DNA from 4 places in the Sphingobacterium sp. BIGb0165 genome. Region 3 is predicted to be linked to each of the others. Evidence: riboswitches for the same ligand, from Rfam matches in the RefSeq annotation. Region 3 holds a riboswitch; each other region holds the start of a gene.

Region 1 (5,242 bases), on a different contig from region 3:
ATCCTATGATACCAGCTTTGGAAGCAGCATAATTTGATTGACCAGCATTCCCTTGGACGCCAACAACGGATGACATATTGATGAAAGAACCTTTACGGTTTTTCATCATTATTTTTGAAGCAGCTTTTGTAACATTAAATACGGATTTCAAGTTGACGTTTAAGACGTCATCCCAGTTTTCTTCCGTCATACGCATGAGCAGACCATCTTTTGTGATGCCGGCATTATTGACTACGATATCCAGGCTTCCAAAATCTGCAACGATTGCATTGATTAATTGTTCTGCTTCTTCAAATTTCGAAGCATCAGAACGGTAGCCGATTACTTTTGTTCCGTAGGCTTGAAGCTCTTTTTCTAGCGCTTGTCCCTTTTCTACAGACGAAAGGTAAGTGAAAGCAACATTGGCGCCGTGTTGTGCAAACACTTCCGCAATTTTTCTTCCAATTCCTTTTGATGCTCCAGTTACCAAAGCAATTTTTCCTTCAAGTAGTTTCATATAAGAGTGTAATGTTATTCGTTGATGTTTTTGCAAAAATGTTAAAACTATATTATAACACAAAATCTTTCGATAAATAACGATTCAAAAAGCAATGGGCTTTTGTCTTATTTTGGATTATTTATTGCCGTATCGATGAACGATATCCTATGTATGGCCTTAGAAAACTGGAAAAAGTGGAATTTCGGTTATGCTTAGGATTATTTTAATAAATCAATGGTATTTTTGAATAAGTGTTTCTAAAAAGTACAGTTTTTTGACAAAAGACTTGGGGGTTTACCAAAAACTATATTAAATTTGCATCAATCACAAAAACATGAGCAAAAAATCAAATAAAGAAGTTGACGTTGTTCTAATCGGCGCCGGGATTATGAGTGCTACTTTGGGTACTCTAATCAATGAATTAAGCCCAGACGTTAATATTGAAATTCTCGAGCGTTTGGATGTTGTGGCGGCTGAGAGTTCTGACGCTTGGAATAATGCTGGTACAGGTCACTCGGCCTTGTGCGAATTGAATTATACACCGGAACAAAAAGATGGTTCGGTAAAAGTTGATAAAGCTGTTAAAATTGCTGAGCAATTTGAAGTTTCTAAGCAGTTTTGGTCGTACTTGGTTGATAAGGGTATTATTGCCCAACCGGAGAACTTTATCCGTAGCATTCCCCATATGAGTGCGGTTTTTGGTGAAAAAGATGTGAAATTCCTGAAGACAAGATGGGAAACAATGAACACCCAAACCTTGTTCAAAGGCATGGAATATACCGAAGATGCAACGCTATTGAAGTCATGGATTCCTTTGATGATGGAAGGGCGGGATGCAAGTGAGAAAATCGCTGCAACCAAGATGGATTTAGGTACCGATGTGAATTTCGGTTCATTGACACGTGATTTGATTAATAACCTAGCAAACAAAGAAAATATTTCAATTTCCTTAAACCACGAAGTTGTTGATATCGAACGTGAAGACGATGGCCGTTGGGAAATCGAAGTGAAAGATCTGAAAACAGGGGTAAAGAGAGAGCTAAAAGCGAAGTTTGTGTTTATCGGCGCTGGAGGTCACTCCTTGTTATTGCTGGAGAAATCTGGTATTCCCGAAGCAAAAGGTTATGGTGGATTCCCTGTGGGAGGGCAATGGTTGAGATGCATAAACGAAGAAATTATCAATACGCACCATGCTAAAGTCTATGGTAAAGCATCTGTTGGTGCGCCACCGATGTCTGTACCGCACTTAGATACCCGTTATATCGATGGAAAACAAGCCTTACTTTTCGGTCCTTATGCTGGTTTCTCAACCAAATTCTTGAAGCAAGGTTCTTATTTTGATTTACCTGCATCGATCAAATTATCCAATATCCGTCCGATGTTATCGGCAGGACTTGACAATTTGCCGTTGACCAAATATCTGATCACGGAAGTCATGAAATCTCCTAAAGATAAATTGGAGTCTCTGAAACAATTTATGCCAACAGCTAAATTGGAAGATTGGGTTATTGAGAAAGCCGGTCAACGTGTTCAGGTGATTAAAAAGGATGAGAAGAAAGGTGGAATTTTGGAGTTTGGTACAGAAGTGGTTTCAAGTGCAGACGGTTCTATCGCTGCGCTATTGGGAGCTTCTCCAGGTGCATCAACTTCGGTGGCGATCATGATCAGTCTATTGAAGAAATGTTTCCCTGAGCGTGCTAAATCAGATGAATACCGCAAGAAATTACGCGAGATGATTCCTTCGCATGGCAAAGCATTAAATGATGATGCTGAGCTTTGTAGAGAGACGCGTATCCGTACGCATAAAGCGTTAAAATTAATTGATATAGATTAATTTCAATAAACAATATACTTATGGGGTGCTCGGAAATGACAATGTCATCTGGGCTGAGATTATACCCAATAAAAGCGATTGTACGACCTTGTGCAATCGCTTTTATATACCTGATCCGGATAATGCTGGCGTAGGGATTTTAATTTCAATAAAAACATCCGTTTTTTCCGCTCATAAGTTTATTATGTAATTACACGAACTAATAAACAATTGAATGACTTCTGATACAATTTTCGAGGCTTTTATTCAGCAAATGCAACAAGCCACCATAGCGGAATGGCTGGGGGTATGTTTTGGTATCTTGCAGGTTTGGTTTTCAAGGCAAAATAAATCGATCAATTACCTCTTTGGGATAATAGGAATTATCATATCAGTATATGTATTATTCCATGCAAAATTATATGCAGAAATCTTGTTGCATCTCTATTATCTGGTGATGAGCATCTATGGTTGGATCTATTGGAAATATAGCAGTGATACGATCGTACCGATCAGTCGTAGTACAGCCCGAGATTGGCAGATTGTTGGTTTTATCTGTGTAGTCGGTTTCCTATTGTTCTATTTTGGTCTGGTGCATTTAACTGATTCGGATGTTCCGTTATGGGACTCTTTTGTTTCCTGTACAGCTTGGGCGGGGATGTGGCTATTGGCAAAACGTAAACTTGAAAATTGGATTTTATTGAACATCAGTAACCTGATGGCAATTCCCTTGCTTATACACAAAGGTCTATTCCTTTATGCTGGTTTAACCTTATTTTTATTTGTGATGGCTTTTAGTGGCTATTTTAATTGGCGGAGAATATTAAGTGATGAAAAAAAATATACAACTGACTGATGCAGCTATCGCTGTTCTAAAAGATCAGCAACGTAAAGCAATTCAGCAAAAGAGTTTGTCTGATGAGCAGCTTGAACTGATATACCTGAACAAGTGGTTTAAAATCTGGGTACCACAATCTCTGAATGGCTTGGGGCTGGATCTGGTTGGCGGGCTTTCCCTGTTGAAGGAGCTAGCCTACCAGGATGGCGGATTGGCATGGACGGTAACTTTATGTGCGGGAGCGAATCTTTTTGTTGGTTTTATTGATCCTGAAGTTGGGCAGGATATTTTCACTTCAAAACAGGTATGTTTTGGCGGAAGTGGGCAGATTGCAGGCATCGCTGAGCGTGAGGGCAAGTCTTATCGCTTGAAAGGGCTTTGGAAATATGCTACTGGAGCACCCCACCTGACACATTTTACCTTGAACGCCTATATCCAGGCGGATGGACAACAACTGTTGGATCAGGATGGAAATCCACTTGTAAAATCTTTCTTTGTCGCGCGTGAATTTGCATTGATTCATTACGATTGGGATACTTTCGGCCTTGAGGCGACGGCATCGCATTCTTTTTCACTAGATAATATACAGGTAGACGAAAACCAGTCTTTTTTTATTGATGCCTCAAAAAGTACACGACCTGAGCTGCTCTATCAATACCCTTTTATGCCATTTGCGGAGTTGACCTTATTGGTGAATTTTATGGGGATGTACCATCGGTTTTTGGATCTGATCGAGAAGTTATTTGTATTGAAGTCCAATCAGGGGAAATGGGAGCAAATGGAAAGTAAAACTGCTTTTCGGAAATTAGATGAAATGCAGCAGGACTATACAGCTAGGGAAAATAGTATCCTGGAGCTTGCGACTCGTTCTTGGGAGAATCTCAAGGATAAGGTTGATAATACCTCATTATATGAGCGTATAGCGATAGAAAGTAGAGACTTTGTGGAGGTTATTTTGTCCAATGTCATTAAACTCTATCCCCATACGGGGATTTCGGGCGCAGCCGCTGACAATGAAATCAATATTTTGTTTCGGAATATATTTACGGCATCTCAACATAAATTGCTGCAAAAGAATTTGTCCTAAACGTCGGGCTAGGCAAGCATGCTGCAATAGAATTTTAGCTGGAGATTTTTGAAGAGCATGGAGTTATAATTGTTAAATAAAAAAGACGATCAATTGATCGTCTTTTTATTGTTAAATAGGAAGTGTCCCCGACGAGATTCGAACTCATATCGTCAGAACCGGAATCTGAAATTCTATCCATTGAACTACGGGGACGTGTCGCAAAGATATACTATTTTCTAGATCTTACAAATAATCTTTGCTATAAAATTTAAACTTTTGAGTGGGGAATTTCTGGCGTATATCTCTCTTGTTTTTTAACGTCCCCGCTTTTATAATTTGCGTCATTCCGCTTTTCTTTGCTAACTTTTTGTCTATTAATATTATGCGTAAAAGTAAGCTCCATTCGCCCTGACCAATTAGGATATTGTAACCTGTTTTCATCAGGTATGATGGACTCAATATCGAAATCTGAGCGCTTATTTTTTTTTACTGACTACAGAACAAAGGCCGTTAATGATAGACCTATTTAAAGCAGATTTGTACGATTAAATTGTCAATAGTCAAATTATCGTTTTCTTTTATTGAGCTTACTGTTTATTTTTACCAGACTTACTGCTCTCTTTTATCAAGCAAATACGTCGGTTTTCTGTTCAGTGGATTATAAATTTTACTAATTAGTATCTCTTCCCGTTCAAATTCTACTGTAGGAATTACACGTAATTTAGCTTGAAAGCTATCTTTTATTTCCTTTAATAAAGCGGCATTTTCTTGTTTGGCAGAGATTAAAACTCGAATATCGTCGGTACCAATTGCTGTGCTGGATATCTCAATCTGATAATGTTCAATCTCTTCATAACTGGCCAATACATCAAACATTGCTGGAGGAAACAAGGTGGTTCCCTTATATTTGATCATCTGCTGTTTTCTTCCTTCGACTGGACCTATCCGATAGCTGTTTCTGCCACAGGTGCAGGGGGCGGCATGCCGTCTAACCATATCACCGGTTTTATAGCGCAATAATGGCATTGCCTGAATACCTAAAGT
Region 2 (5,242 bases), on a different contig from region 3:
TCACCCGGTTTAATGCACGATGCACATCTTGATCGGAGGCTCCATAGATCTTTGTTTGGATTTCTTCCCAGCTGTATTGGTCAAGTATCTCTTTAAAATCGTTCATGGCTCTATATCAATCGAATAAAAATGAGGTTAACGGACTTGAGCTAACCGCTCGGGAATTGATAGGGCCCAAACCAGCTTCATAAGCCTTACGTCCTGCAATGACGGCTTCTTTAAAGGCTTCTGCCATGTACAGCGGATTATTGGAAACGGCAATTGCGGTATTGACCAATACGGCATCAGCACCGATTTCCATAGCCTTAGCTGCGTCGGAAGGGGCGCCGATTCCAGCATCAACAACTACAGGCACATTGCTTTCTTCGATAATGATCTCCAGGAAGTCCAATGTACGGAGCCCTTTGTTACTACCAATGGGAGCACCCAAGGGCATGACAACAGCAGTGCCCGCATTTTCCAGTCGTTTGCAGAGCACGGGATCTGCATGGATATAGGGCATGACAACAAAACCCAATTTTGCCAATGCTTCTGTTGCCCGTAATGTTTCAATCGGGTCAGGTAACAGGTAGCGTGGATCAGGATGGATTTCCAGTTTAACCCAGTTTGTTTCAAGAGCCTCTCGGGCAAGTTGGGCTGCCAAAACGGCTTCCTCCGCCGTTCTTGCTCCCGAAGTATTGGGAAGCAAATCTATTGTCGTTAGATCAATTGCAGCGATTAATTCGTCATGTGCAGCAAGCTGGTCAATCCGCTTGAGTGCAACAGTAACCAGCTGCGAACCAGAAGCCTGAATGGCCGCACTCATTTCATTTAGATTGCCAAATTTGCCCGTCCCCATAAATAATCTGGATTCAAAGCTGCGATCGGCTATTTGTAATTTATGCATGGTAGGAGATTTTTGATGGATGAAATAATGTTTGGTGTCTGGGTCACCAGTCCAGATAAAGCTATACCATAAACTCCTGTCTGTAGCAGATTTTGAATGTCTTCGAGACTGCTGATCCCACCGATGGCGAAAATCGGAACAGACGGGAGTCCCTGCTGCCTAATTTGGTTTATGATATTTTCATATCCCGCTAAGCCTAATAACGGACTGAGCTTTTGTTTTGTATGGGTATGTTTATAGGGGCCGAGTCCGATGTAGTCACATTGTTCTGCTATTCGACCTAGCACATCTTCCAGGCTATTTGCTGTACCGCCAATAATTTTTTTTGACCCCAATAGCAGACGCGCATCGGCGATACCACAATCCGTTAGTCCGAGATGTACACCATCAACATCCAGTTCCTTGGCAAGCTTCACGTGGTCATTGATGATGCATTTGGCTGCGAATTGTTCGCATACCTGTTTTATCTCCTGTGCAAGCCGAAGGAAATCCTGCTCATCAGCTTGTTTCCACCGGATTTGTATCCAGGTGGCGCCTGCATCCAATGCCTTTAGGATGTTGTTCTTCTGTTCTGCCAGTGTCAGTCCCTGCGAGATATACTGTAGTCTTTCGAGCATAGTTGTTGTTTACATGTAATAAAATGTTGAATAGGGTCGGGGGCTTGCCATAAAGCGCCAAGTAAAGCTATTCCATCTGCTCCAGCCTTTATTGAAAGCAGACAGTTTTCAGCTTTTATCCCACCCAGACCGATTAAATGAACATCAAAATTGGTGCGTGACTGTAATTGATCCAGGACAGCATCGTGATGCCCATAACCTGCTTTGGAAATGCTCGGAAATAATGGGCTTAAAAAGGCATAATTCCAGCATTTGTCCAGCGTATTGAACTGATTGATATGATGGACCGAAGTCGAGCAGATACAGTTGGTCAGCTGCTGGTCAAAAAAGCCGCTTCGCCGATGATGTTCATTAAAATGAATTCTGTTAATATGAAGTGCATTTGACAGCTGCGGATGGGAATGAAGGACCAGTCTATCGTGATATGTTGCATCTATTGATGCTACATAACGCTGCATTTGTTCATCTGTAAAATGATATTTTCGCAAGTGCAAAAGATCAAGTCCCTGTTCAAACAGTGCATGTATGGTCTGAAATTCTGAAGCGAATTCCTCCTCAGCTGTCAACGCAATGATCATAAATAGATTTCCTTTCCTTGGGCGATGAATTCCTGCGATTTTTCAAGCATACCCTGTGCTGCGCTATCCCTGATTTCCTGCGTAATTTTCATGGAACAGAATTTTGGGCCACACATCGAACAGAAATGCGCTACTTTGGCAGCGTCTGCAGGTAAAGTTTCGTCATGATATTCCCGGGCAGTGTCGGGATCCAATGATAAGTTGAACTGGTCTTCCCATCGGAATTCAAATCTCGCCTTACTCAAGGCGTTGTCGCGGTACTGTGCCCCAGGATGTCCCTTGGCTAGGTCTGCGGCATGCGCAGCTAATTTGTAGGTGATGACACCATCTTTCACATCTTTTTTATTGGGCAGTCCGAGGTGTTCTTTTGGTGTCACATAACAGAGCATAGCACAGCCATACCAACCGATCATTGCGGCACCAATAGCGGAAGTAATGTGATCATAACCTGGCGCGATATCGGTTGTCAGAGGACCAAGGGTATAAAATGGCGCTTCATCGCAACATTCCAGTTGTTTTTCCATGTTTTCTTTGATAAGCTGCATCGGAACGTGACCAGGTCCCTCGATCATTACCTGTACGTCATGCTGCCAGGCGATCTTGGTTAACTCACCTAAAGTTTCCAGCTCTGCAAATTGTGCGGCGTCATTGGCATCTGCAATTGCACCAGGACGTAGACCGTCACCCAGAGAAAAAGCAACATCATACTGTTTCATGATCTGACAGATTTCTTCAAAATGGATATAGAGGAAGTTTTCCTGATGATGAAAAAGACACCATTTAGCCATAATGGATCCACCTCTTGATACGATTCCGGTCACCCGCTGTGCTGTTAAATGGATATAACGCAAGAGAACCCCTGCATGTATTGTGAAGTATGACACACCCTGTTCGGCCTGCTCGATCAGTGTATCCCGAAATATTTCCCAGGTGAGATCTTCGGCAACACCTTTGACCTTTTCCAGCGCTTGATAGATCGGAACTGTACCTATTGGAACAGGTGAGTTGCGGATAATCCATTCGCGGGTTTCGTGGATATTTTTGCCTGTAGAAAGGTCCATGATCGTGTCAGCACCCCAGCGGCAGGCCCAAACAGCTTTTTCAACCTCTTCTTCAATACTTGAACTCACGGCACTATTACCGATATTGGCATTGATCTTTACCAAAAAATTGCGACCGATAATCATCGGTTCACTTTCCGGATGATTAATATTATTGGGGATAATTGCTCTACCAGCAGCGATCTCCTCACGCACAAACTCTGGCGTAATATATTTTCCGACAGTTCTGGCACCGAAATTTTCGCCCGGATGCTGATGATCCATGCCTGGTGTGCTATCAGCAAGCTGCTCTATCCGTTGATTTTCACGAATGGCAACATACTCCATCTCTGGTGTAATGATACCCTTTCTTGCATAATGTAATTGCGTCACATTTTTACCTGGCGCAGCAACTTTAGGTTTATGGCTGTAAGCAAACCGAAGTTCGTCCAATGTGGTATCTGCCAGACGTTTTTGACCATATTGCGAACTGATGCCTTCAAGTTGTATGACATCCTCGCGGTCAAGGATCCACTGATCACGAAGACGGGGAAGTCCTTTACGGATGTCAATATCTTGTGTTCCATCTGTATATGGGCCAGAAGTGTCATAAATGCTGATGGGCGGGTTGACTTCGATCTGTCCATTGCTCAATTTGGTCGGACTCAATGAAATCTGACGCATGGCCACCTGAATAGGGAAGAGTGTACCGGGAACAAAGACTTTGGTTGAATTTGGAAAGGGGGTTTGTGTGATTTTTTCTGATGTCATGTTAATGGGGAATTAGGTATATTGAATTGAATATGCTCCATACGATATTATCCGCCTTGTGTAGCAGTTATGAGTAGGATATGATCATTGGGTTGTAAAACTGTTGCGGTCCAGTTGTCTTTGGGAACAACGCAGTTGTTGAGGGCCACGGCAATACCTTGGGTTTTACCGGATAGTTCCGTCTGTAAAAGTTCGGCTAGAGAGCTCGGAGCAGGGTCGAAAAATCGGATTTGATGATTGATTGTAAGTTCCATTCCTTTTATTTTTTTGGTAAAACTTTAGGAATGGCTACAACAAGATACAGTAATGTATCTAGAAGATAGCTTACTTTTCCCTACGCCAGTATGATCTGGATCAGGTTATAAGGGTAAAATCTCAGTCCGCATATGCAGACACCCCTAAAGTCGAGACTAATATAGGATTATTTTGATGAATAATCCAAAATATTGCTGTTAATTTTCAGCAACGAGGTAGCAGGACAGTACAGTTTAATTATTTTGATAATAATTGATATATTCGTTTTTAAATCAACTAAAACAATTTAACACTTTTGTATTCCTGTTGAATGCGCGCATTGTCACCTAGAATATGACCTAAATGCTATGATAGGAAATATAAAAAGTTGAACGAAGTATAAACTAAACATGCGAAAAATTTTACTGATGACGATACTGTGTGTAAGCACAATACTGTATGCACAAAAACAAAAAGAATGTCTGCCAATTGAACTACGCTGTGAGCATCTTGTGAATCCATTGGGTGTGGATAAATCAAATCCCCGTTTAAGTTGGCGACTGGCCGATAAACGACAGGGGGCGAAGCAATCTGCTTATCAAATCTTGGTAGACACGGATTCAATAGCATTGGTGAAAAATAAAGCTAACATCTGGAATAGCGGAAAGCAACTGAGCTCGGTTATGTTGATTCAATATAGTGGCACTAGCTTGAAACAGCAGACAAAGTACTATTGGAAAGTTCTTGTCTGGGACAAAAATAGTAATGAAAGTACATCTTCCATCGCCTCATTTGAGACCGGTATGATGGGGATGGAGAACTGGAAGGGAAAATGGATCAGTGATAATCAGGATATTCACGAGCAGGAAGCACCGTATTTCAGAAGAGCATTTAAAACGACCAAACCGATTAAGTCTGCCCGCGCCTATATTGCTGTGGCGGGACTTTACGAACTTTCTATAAACGGCAAAAAAATAGGTGACCATCGTCTGGATCCGATGTATACCCGATTTGATAGACGTACACTATATGTGGTGGAAGATGTGACCCGTCAGATCCAGCAGGGAAACAATGCAGTTGCCGTAGTTTTGGGGAATGGCTGGTATAATCACCAAC
Region 3 (5,242 bases):
CTATTCTTCGATTCCATCGCAGCTATTCCGTTTAAACCATCCAAGCAATATGCTAAGGCCATCATTTCCCGATCCAATCTTCCGATCTACTCCACTCAGAAAAAAGGCAAATATGACGGAACTTATATTTCGCAGACTTTTACAGGGGAGAACCTCGAAAAACCCAGCGGAATTATAACAACCGTTTATCAGCAAGGCAAAGAACTCTCGGCAAACAATTTGTCTAATGGGGTCAACTATTACACCAAATATTTTTACAACAAATGGGGATTAATCGATTCGATACAACAGCTTCAAAACAGCAAATGGTCCTCTAGTACAATTTATCAATACTTACCGCATGCTATTCTCATTACCGATCCTGAGCGGCGAACCGCCTCCATCCATCATTTAAATGATCAATATCAAGTGGTCCGGGAGGAGTCCATTCATTTCGTTTACCAACGGATGCATTGGGTCGACCACCGTTACAATGAAAATGGGCAGCTTATTGAGGAAGCTTCAGGGCTAAATGACGCTATCGAAAAACGTACACTGTATTATTACGATAACCCAAAAGCAGACAATTTCTCTTCGTGGCAGGTATTTGACACGACGGGGAAGCTCACTGCCGAATCCAAAATAGCTGTGCAAGGCAACGAAAGCACCTACCTGTTTTATCGTGATGGTACATTGGAATTGAAAATAGTCTCAAAAGAACAGGGCGATTATCAATATGAGAGCACTGTATTTGATAAGCAGAATAAAATCACCTCTAAAACAATACAAACAAAGAAAAGTTCCTCCAATTCTCCATAATTAAAACGCGCAAACTGAAATAGAAGGAAGCAATAAACCATCATTTGTCATTAGTGAAAAAACGGAAATTAATAAGTCAACGTCACCCTTTGCTGTATTTTCTTGCTGTCTGGGCAAGAAGGACACAAAGAAAAGCCATTTGGTTACTGGATAATAAAAAGTACACAAAAACCAAATCTACAACAGCACTGCAGTACCGCATCAAAAAACACCAGTCCGTTTTATTAAAGAAGCTGGGAGAAAATAATATGCAGCTGCAGATCAATAAAGTGACCAATCTAAAGATTGCAGCAAAGCAGATCAATGGTATACTGATCCAACCCGGTGAAACCTTTTCATTCTGTAAACTGGTCGGCCAGCCCACACAAAAGAAAGGCTATCTTCCGGGGATGGAATTGTCTTTCGGCGAAGCACGGGCAGGTACCGGTGGTGGGATCTGCCAGATCTCCAATCTGATCCATTGGCTTGTTATCCATAGCCCACTGACAGTCATGGAGCGTTATCACCATTCTTTTGATCCGTTTCCCGATGATGGGCGTGTATTACCTTTCGGAAGCGGTGCAACGGTATTTTACAACTATCGGGACTATCAGTTTACCAACAATACACCCTACACGTTTCAGATCAATCTCTGGTTTACCGAAAAATGTCTTGAAGGTGAACTAAGGATCGATCAGGAGCTTGATTTTGCCTATCACGTCATTGAAAAAGAGCATCAATTCCTTAAAATAGGAGATCAATTCTATCGAAAAAATGAAATTTGGCGGGAAAAATTCCTAAAATTTCAGGGTGGAAAGGTTGTTGATACGGAACTCCTGACGAAAAATTTTGCCCGCGTTACTTATACCCCACCTGACTATACGGAATTGCCAGCTGAAAATGAATATCGGTAAACTTACCAATAGTACACGAGTAGTCATTAGTAAAATGATCAAGTATGAAATCGCCGAAGGTAGCATGATCCGAGTAAACCGAACTCCTGAATAACCTGAAAATAAATATTTATGAATAATAACTTCATCTAAAATAATTGATGAACAAATAATTTATAGGGATGAAAAATAACATTGCACTATTTTCTATCGTAGTTTTAGTATCCTGTTCGGGAAATCAAGCAACAAAACATGCACACCGTGATGATGCGCATATTAAAACAAGTATTGAAGATAAACAATTCAACGAAGTCGGGGATTCACTTTTAGTAGCCTACGATTTTCCAGAAAAATGGTATAACGGAGTTTTCGATGAAGGTCATGCTATGTCAAAAAATGATTCTGTCATTCAACAAAAATTTGACAAGTTGGATTTCTTTGACAAAATTAACGGAAAAAAGAAGCTTGGAAATAATGCTGGAAAAGAATACCTGGAAACGAAAAAAAACGTAAAAATTGATTCAATTATTGAATTTGATTCCTCAAAAATAGGTCACAACAAATTGGTTTACATAAAATCATACAAAACTTTTTTAGATACTACATACGATTTCCCCCCGACGGAAAGAAGTGTCGATATTTTGTTTTATCATAACAATAAATTTCAAAAGAAAGCAAACGTGTATAAGGAGATTAATTACCCCTTCTCGGTCGACATCAAATTAGGGTACTTGAACAAAAATGGAATTTTGACAACTAAAAAATTTGAAATTGATGAAGAAAGCATAAACTATATTGGTACTAAGACTGAAGATTTAAACAAATTTCTCAAACAGTAATTTACGTCACTAAAGCCCTACTTCAGTCTAAGCCCCCGCAGTCATTTTTACTGTTCCCGGACCGAATAAAACACTGGTTATAAAAAGTCCTTTTTTTTGTCTAAATTTGATATGGCTTTGGGGGTATTCTGTATAGAATTGAGATAGTCCCTTCGAACCTGATTCGGTTTATACCGGCGTAGGGAAAAGCAACCGCTTACGTATATTACAATATACCGGACAGCCCATCTGTCTCATTTCTTCCTGACAAAGCCACCAACAAACATAGCGAACAAAAAGGAATGGAAGATTTAATTATCGATCTGTTAGCACAGGTCAGACGACAAAAACCACTTGTACATAATATTACGAATTTGGTGGTGATGAATAGCACCGCCAATGCGCTCCTTGCTCTTGGAGCTTCCCCAGTCATGGTTCACAGTCCATCCGAAGTGCGCGAGGTTGTTGATCTTGCCCAGTCGTTGGTACTTAACATCGGCACATTGAGTGAACTTACCGCCGAGTCCATGCTTGTTGCAGCGGAACATGCCAATAACATTGGCCGCCCTTGGGTATTGGATCCTGTGGGTGCGGGAATATCCGCTTTTCGCAATGACTTATTGGCAAACCTCCTGGAGTTAAAGCCAACTGTGATACGGGGAAATGCATCAGAGATCATGAGCCTCTACAATTTCAACGAGGTCAATACCAAAGGTGTAGACAGCACCGCAGATAGCAAAGCAGCTATCGGCTTTGGTAAAGCATTACAAGAACAATTGGGATCTATCATCTGCATCTCCGGAAAGGTAGACTATATCCTGTCCGAACAGCATACCGCTGAGGTGCACAATGGACACCCCTTGATGACCCAGGTTACCGGACTTGGCTGTAGCGCAACTGCACTCATCGGTGCATTTTTAGCAGTCACAGACCATCCTTTTGAAGCAGCGACCGCCGGTGTCTCCCTTTTGAGCTTAGCAGGTGAGCTGGCTACAGCGCGATCCGCTGGTCCGGGTTCCTTACAGATGAATCTCTATGATGAACTCTATCTGCTGAATGAAGAGCGTATCCGCATGCATCTCAACTTGAAGCATGATGGCAATTAATCCCCTGTTTCCTTACCCCTTGTATCTGGTTATCTCCGAACAGGACTGCTACCCACAATCTTGGCTCCATGTTGCCGAAGAAGCCATAATCGGTGGTGTAGATATTATTCAGTTACGCGAAAAGAACGAAACGCCGACAGGGTTTCTGGAAAAAGCCAAGAAGCTAAAGCAGATTACCGACCGTTACGGAATCCCTTTAATCATCAATGATGCTGTGGATATTGCGATTGAAATCGAGGCATGGGGGGTACATGTCGGACAGAACGATCGTCAACCTATAGAAATAAGGGAAAAATATGGAAAGCGTCTTCAAATTGGCTGGTCGCTTGAAGATAGGACACAACTTGACAGCAAACAGATGGCCGCTGTAGACCATCTTGGAGTCAGCCCAATTTTTCCAACAAAAACAAAAACAGACACCATTACAACCTGGGGAATCAGTGGACTGGGTGAGCTACGGAATTTAACCGAAAAGCCCTTGATCGCCATCGGAGGCATGAACCTGGATACCAGCGCAAGTGCCTGGCTGTCTGGCGCAGATTCCATTGCGGTCGTATCGGCAATTTGCCAAAGTAAAAATCCAAGAGAGCGTAGCGCTCAATTAAAAGAATTATTAACATGAACATAACGAAAAAATATACAGTGCCCACCGTCCTGAGTATTGCCGGTTTTGATGGCAGTGGCGGAGCCGGTATCCAAGCCGATACGAAAACTATATCAGCCCTTGGATGTTATGCCATGAACGTCTTAACGGCATTACCAGTGCAAAACACACAGGGGGTGCGGAATATTTACGAGATACCGACCCAAGCAGTGCGTGAGCAACTGGATGCGATCTTCGATGATATTTATCCCGATGCGATCAAAATCGGGATGGTTCATAACATTGAGCTTGTCGAACTGATCAGCAGCTATTTGAAAGATTACCGCGGAACAATTGTATTTGACCCCGTGATGGTGTCAACAAGTGGTCACAAATTGATCCATGATGACACAATACAGGCATGTATGGACTTGCTTTTTCCACAAGCGACGATTATCACTCCCAACCTGGATGAAGTCAGTGTACTTGTTGGACGAACTATAGCTGAGGTCCAAGAAATGGAAAAAGCGGGTATTGAACTTCTTGAAAAAGGATGTCAGTCAGTCCTTATTAAAGGCGGACACCTCCAGACAAGCGAGCTCACCTCCCTCCTCTTTCAGCAACATGCATCACCTTTGGTATTTAAATCACAAAAAATTGACAGTAAAAATACACATGGATCCGGCTGCTCTCTTTCTTCAGCAATAGCGAGCCTGTTGGCGCAGCAATTCCCTCTTGCTGAGGCTGTCGCTACTGCTTTAGATTATGTCCACGACGCAATTAAGGCAAGCAAAGACCTCGTTATTGGCAAAGGAAATGGGCCACTTAATCATTTCCACAACCCTTCTAAACTTATTTTTCATGAAATGGAGCGATAAAGCCTGGGATGCTATAAGACCAATTTATGCTGATATCTTAGCAATGCCTTTTATTTCCGAACTGAGCAATGGCAGTCTACTGCTGGAAAAATTTCAATTCTATATGCGCCAGGATGCTTTCTACCTGGAGGAATTTGGACGTGTTTTAGCTTTTATCGGCGCAAAGAGTGCAGACAATCAACAAGCC
Region 4 (5,242 bases), on a different contig from region 3:
CTATGGGATGTGCCGTTACTACAGCTGCTTTGTTGAATGTCTCGGGGCTAGTTTTATGGGCATCAAGCTGCTTGCGGGTGTTGGAACATGAAGCGAATAGCAAACTTCCTATTAGCGAATAAATAAATAGTTTATTCATAATATCTGCTCTAAAATTGTGTGTAAGTTTAATAATTAAACCTTGTACACCTCTGAAACAAAAAGGTGTTATTTTAATTTTTCATTATTTTTATGGCGGTCTGCATCCCGAATAGATTTCTTTTGAAGGTTCTTTTCCAATGCTTCGGTCAGGTCTATGCCTGTTTGATTTGCAAGACACATTAAAACAAACAATACATCGGCCATTTCATCAGCCAGATTAACCTCTTTATCTGATTTTTTGAAAGACTGTTCACCGTATTGTCTCGCCATGATCCGGGCGACTTCGCCAACTTCTTCCATAAGCATGGCTGTATTTGTCAGCTCATTGAAATAGCGTATCCCCGTTGTATTGATCCATTTATCAATTACTTCCTGTGCTTCTTTAATTGTCATTTTTTCGGATTAATTAGTTTAAAAATTGTCCTTATCTTTTGTATCCATTATTATGGTAACAGGACCATCATTCAATAAATTGATTTTCATGTCAGCTCCAAATATACCAAGCTGAACAGGCTGATCGATCAGTTGGGAAAGCAGTTTGGCCATTTCTTCGTAAAGCGGTTTGGCAGTATCAGGCTTGGCTGCCCGAATAAATGAGGGCCTATTTCCCTTTTTTGTCTGAGCGAATAGGGTGAACTGTGAAATCAGTAAAATATTACCACCGATATCCAGTATGGATTTATTCATTAGTCCCTGCTCATCTTCAAAAATTCGTAGGTTAACGAATTTTTGTCCCAACCACTTTAAGTCTTCAATTGTATCGGCTTCTTCTATTCCCAATAGGATAACTAAACCTTTTTGAATCTGTCCGGTGATCTGTTCGTCTACTGCACAGGAAGCATGTTTTACCCGTTGTATTACTGCACGCATAATGAAAAGTATAAAACCAAAGTTAAAAATTCCGATCGTCAAACACGATCCAATCTAATATTTATTGGCGCCAAAATAAAAAGCCTCCTTTTCTATTGAAGAGAAGGAGGTTTTCTATATATGCGGGATTCTAATTGTTAAAATTTGATATTTAAGCCTAACATAAAATTTGTAGGTGCCTGTGGAAAGTAAAAATTGTAATATTTTCTGGTATCGCCTTCCATCCAACCAAAAGTATAACCGTTTGTTTCATACTTTTCATTCAGGATGTTGTTTATCTGTAAACTTAGATTAATGTCTTTTATGCCTAAAGCTGTAAAATTATAATTCGCTAGCAGATTATTAACAAAGTATGAAGAGATGCTTCTTTCTTTCGCTGAAGAGTTATCGAGATATTGTCGTCCTACATACTTTGATAGTAATGAAAATGTGAGTGGTTCAATAGGGCTATAGGAGAAGTTACTGGATAAGATCGTATTTGGCGATAGGGCAATATCAGTCTTTGGATAGGAGATTCTGAGGTCGCCAATGACTTCTTCAAAATTCTTGATCTTATTCTGGCTGAAGGTAGCTGTAGCCTTCCAGTTCAATTGCTTATTGATGTTCCAGGCTCCGTCAAATTCCAGTCCAATTCGATAACTGTCTTTCACATTTTGTCGGATTGGGGAACCTGTATCACTGATCTCACCTGTTGGAATCAATTGGTCCTTATAAAACATACCATATCCATTCAATCCAATATTGAATTTGGTGTTAGTGAATCTATATCCAATTTCGATGTCCTGCATTTTTTCTGGCGTTGGATCTGGAAGTTTGCTGTTTTTCTCTATGAAATCTTTCCGGACAGGTTCCTTTTGTGCGAAAGCATAGGAAGCATAGATATTTGCATGATCATTTAATAGATAGGTTGCTCCCGCCTTGGGATTTAGGAAATTGAATTTTGGGTGGTAATTGTAGTTTTTGACCTTATCATCATCGCCATACATGTGGTAGTCTACATTTCTGTACTGCACGTCGGCCATTAAAATCCATTTATCCAATTTGTAATCGACCTTTAGAAAATTGCTGAAGTCATTTTTTTGCGATTTTCCAAAGTAATATTTGTCATCTATAAATCCCGTTGAGGCATACTGTGCCCAGATTACTTCACCATAATGTTTTCCTCGATATTGATTGTATGCACCACCCCAAATAATTTCAAGTTGCTCATTGGGTTTGTAATTAAGAGCGTAGGTCATACCATAAAAGTAATTGTCAAGCCATCTTCTGCGGACTAGATCTGTTTTTTTTATGGTGTCCTGGCCAATGATGACATCTGGTAAACCATATTTACTTAACTTATCGGCTGGTCTCATCTCCTCATAGTAACCATAGCCTCTTGTATAATGTAGTGCGGTATTTAGCGTAAGCTTGTCGCTGAGGATATTGGTGTAATGAAGTTGGTGATGCTTCTGTGTATAATTGTCCGTTTGATTTTTGTAGGTATATAGGTTATAGTTCCTTCCTGCATTCATAAAACGGTCCTTTTCTTTTCCAGCTATTTCTAACCCATAATCTGCATAATCGTCCATACGGGATCTGTCCCCTGTGATCAAGGGTTCTGGTACCCCGTTCCAAGCCTGATATGTCTTTTCTTTCCCCCAGAATACGATTCCTTTTAAAATGTGTTTCTTACCGTAGTAGCCCCCGTCGATATAAAAAGATTGTAGGTCTGAGGCGCCTCTTTCGATATAGCCATTGCTGCTAATCCTTGATAACCGGGCATTGAAAGCAAACTTGTCGTTGATCAATCCTGTACCTAGCTTCACTGTATTTTTCCAAGTGTTGTAAGATCCAAATGAATTGTTAAGTTCGGTATAGGGTTTTTCGGCTAGAGTATTTGATTGAATATTTAACGAGGCGCCGAAAGAACCAGCGCCATTTGTTGAGGTTCCAATCCCCCGTTGTACTTGAATGCTTTCAGTAGATGATGCGAAATCAGGAAGATTGACAAAGAATGAGCCCATGCTTTCAGCATCATTTAGTGGAATTCCATTAAGAGTTACATTGATGCGCTGGTTGTCAGATCCCCGAATGGTCATGTTTGTATATCCTATGCCGGCTCCTGCATCGGAGTTGACCTGGACAGAAGGTGTTTGATTCAATAGATAGGGGATATCCTGCCCCAGATTATTTCGGGAAATCTCTTCTTTTGAGATATTCTTGAATGTTGTTGGGGCATTCTTTTTAGCTCTGGTAGATACAACGAGTACCTCTTCTGTTCGAATTGTTTTAGGATCAAGTTGGACAGTCAATTCCATATCATGCTCAATATTTAGGTTTTGGGTCCAGGTTTGATATCCTATAAAAGAAACTTGAACAGAATGCTTCCCTTTCTGGATATTATACAATTTGATCAGACCGTCTTTGTCCGATTTGGTTGTAAAAGAAGCCTGTCCATCCAGGGATACAGATGCATTTTGTAGCGGCCTTTGTGTGTTCCTGTCTACGGTCTTAATCGTCAAATTGTGCTGAGCAACAGCAATTTGGATAGAAACAGTAGCTAAAGCGCTACAAATCAAAAATTTGATCATGTTGATGTATTTTGTTTAAGTTAAACAAATCATAGAAAGGGGTCACTATGATCGTTCTATTTAACTAACCTCTCCCTCCGCCAGCATTACCTGGATCAGGTGCACAGAACTTAATCTGTTGGGTATAATCTCAGCCCTTATTTGTGTTTCTGACAAAACAAGGCACCCCTATTCGATGATGCGAATATATACATTAAAATCGAAATGGTATAACATGATGTGTTTTTTGACAAAAGAACAGTCTAGTTAAAAATTTGTTAAAATTTCCTTATGGTTTAAAGTTTTACGTTTAGGCTTGTTTTTGGTATTTATTGTTCTTTTTAGGTACCTTGGCATAGAGTTTTCTACTGTTAGTATGTATTCATATCGGTCAAAAATTTTTAATTACTAATTTGAGAGTGAGGAGATAAAATGTTAAAATATTTAAGCGCAAATTATATTCTACCGATCACTTCAATGCCAATAAAAGATGGTATTGTGGCGGTAGATGAAGAGGGGGTAATTCAGGGTATTTACGACCCCGCATCGTTTACTTTGAATGATAAAGTCAAGATCGAAAGGTATGATGGCGTTATTATTCCAGGTTTTATCAACGCCCATTGCCATCTTGAATTGTCACATATGAAAGGTGTAGTACCCAAAGGTACCGGTCTGCCGAATTTCTTGAGTCAGGTGATGACTTCACGCAGTGCTTCAATGAAGAAAATGGATGATGCAATGGCAAAGGCGGATAAAGAGATGTATGAAAATGGTATTGTAGCTGTCGGCGATCATGTGAATACAGATAACTCTTCTACACTGAAGGAGGAATCGCAAATACTTTATCATACGTTTGTAGAAGTTATTGGTGTTGAGCCTGAGGAAGCTGATTTTAAATTAAAAGAAGCGAAATCGTTGACGCAAGAATTCAGAAATGGCCATGTGTCGATTACGCCACATGCACCTTATTCCTGTTCAAAAGCTCTTTTCAAAAAATTCAAAAAAGCTGTCCCTGAGACGAACATCATTAGTATTCATAATCAGGAGAGTGACGAAGAGAATAAATTGTTTAGATACAAGACAGGTGAGTTCCTGGACTTCTATAAGAGTATCGGAAAAAATGCAGATTCTATTAAAGCGCAAGCCCGGAATTCGATCCAGTCTTATTTACCTTATTTGCCTTATCCGAATAAGTTGTTGTTAGTTCATAACACGTATACTTCATTAAAAGATTTGGATTTTGTGGAGCGTATGGATCGGGACGTTGTGTGGTGTTTGTGTCCAAAAGCAAATTTATATATCGAAGGTGCTTTACCTAAAATTCATAATTTTATAAATGCTGGACAACCATTAGTTATCGGAACGGATAGTTTGGCATCGAACGATACACTTTCAGTATTGGAAGAGTTGAAGGCATTGCATGAACATTTCGAAGATTTGGATTTCTTGCAAACCATTCAATGGGCTACAATCAACGGGGCTGTTGCGTTGAATATCCAAGATAAATATGGATCTCTGGAAGTAGGTAAAAAGCCGGGAATTGTTTTGCTCCAAGGTATGGAACACATGCGTTTGACAGATAAAGTTAAAATCAAACGTTTAGCATAGTATTTAATTCCACAAAAACTTCTGTACTTTTGCTCTTATGAAACATTTGAATATTTCAATAAGGGGTAAAG

The links. A riboswitch is a leader RNA that binds a small molecule or an ion and turns the genes downstream of it on or off. The one in region 3 is predicted to bind thiamine pyrophosphate.
Region 1: another riboswitch for thiamine pyrophosphate. It lies ahead of pnuC (nicotinamide riboside transporter PnuC); the one in region 3 lies ahead of thiM (hydroxyethylthiazole kinase).
Region 2: another riboswitch for thiamine pyrophosphate. It lies ahead of thiS (sulfur carrier protein ThiS); the one in region 3 lies ahead of thiM (hydroxyethylthiazole kinase).
Region 4: another riboswitch for thiamine pyrophosphate. It lies ahead of M2408_RS22240 (TonB-dependent receptor); the one in region 3 lies ahead of thiM (hydroxyethylthiazole kinase).

The regions. Positions count from the first base shown of each region.
Region 1 covers NZ_JANUEB010000003.1:350,737-355,978, forward strand. The annotation lists gene fabG (3-oxoacyl-[acyl-carrier-protein] reductase) at 1-496, opposite strand, end outside; gene M2408_RS08015 (malate:quinone oxidoreductase) at 813-2,312, shown strand; TPP riboswitch at 2,324-2,466, shown strand; gene pnuC (nicotinamide riboside transporter PnuC) at 2,527-3,147, shown strand; gene M2408_RS08025 (acyl-CoA dehydrogenase) at 3,122-4,216, shown strand; tRNA gene M2408_RS08030 (tRNA-Arg) at 4,340-4,411, opposite strand; gene M2408_RS08035 (phenylacetate--CoA ligase family protein) at 4,808-5,242, opposite strand, start outside.
Region 2 covers NZ_JANUEB010000001.1:284,989-290,230, forward strand. The annotation lists gene thiH (2-iminoacetate synthase ThiH) at 1-106, opposite strand, end outside; gene M2408_RS01205 (thiazole synthase) at 116-886, opposite strand; gene thiE (thiamine phosphate synthase) at 868-1,503, opposite strand; gene M2408_RS01215 (thiamine phosphate synthase) at 1,467-2,081, opposite strand; gene thiC (phosphomethylpyrimidine synthase ThiC) at 2,078-3,892, opposite strand; gene thiS (sulfur carrier protein ThiS) at 3,940-4,146, opposite strand; TPP riboswitch at 4,207-4,302, opposite strand; gene M2408_RS01230 (alpha-L-rhamnosidase) at 4,537-5,242, shown strand, end outside.
Region 3 covers NZ_JANUEB010000005.1:406,991-412,232, reverse strand. The annotation lists gene M2408_RS13690 (hypothetical protein) at 1-798, shown strand, start outside; gene M2408_RS13685 (VanW family protein) at 852-1,691, shown strand; gene M2408_RS13680 (hypothetical protein) at 1,853-2,509, shown strand; TPP riboswitch at 2,619-2,711, shown strand; gene thiM (hydroxyethylthiazole kinase) at 2,791-3,594, shown strand; gene thiE (thiamine phosphate synthase) at 3,581-4,216, shown strand; gene thiD (bifunctional hydroxymethylpyrimidine kinase/phosphomethylpyrimidine kinase) at 4,213-5,055, shown strand; gene tenA (thiaminase II) at 5,039-5,242, shown strand, end outside.
Region 4 covers NZ_JANUEB010000010.1:163,989-169,230, forward strand. The annotation lists gene ggt (gamma-glutamyltransferase) at 1-139, opposite strand, end outside; gene M2408_RS22230 (nucleotide pyrophosphohydrolase) at 208-534, opposite strand; gene dtd (D-aminoacyl-tRNA deacylase) at 553-1,011, opposite strand; gene M2408_RS22240 (TonB-dependent receptor) at 1,149-3,584, opposite strand; TPP riboswitch at 3,639-3,764, opposite strand; gene M2408_RS22245 (amidohydrolase family protein) at 3,996-5,171, shown strand; gene M2408_RS22250 (acylphosphatase) at 5,209-5,242, shown strand, end outside.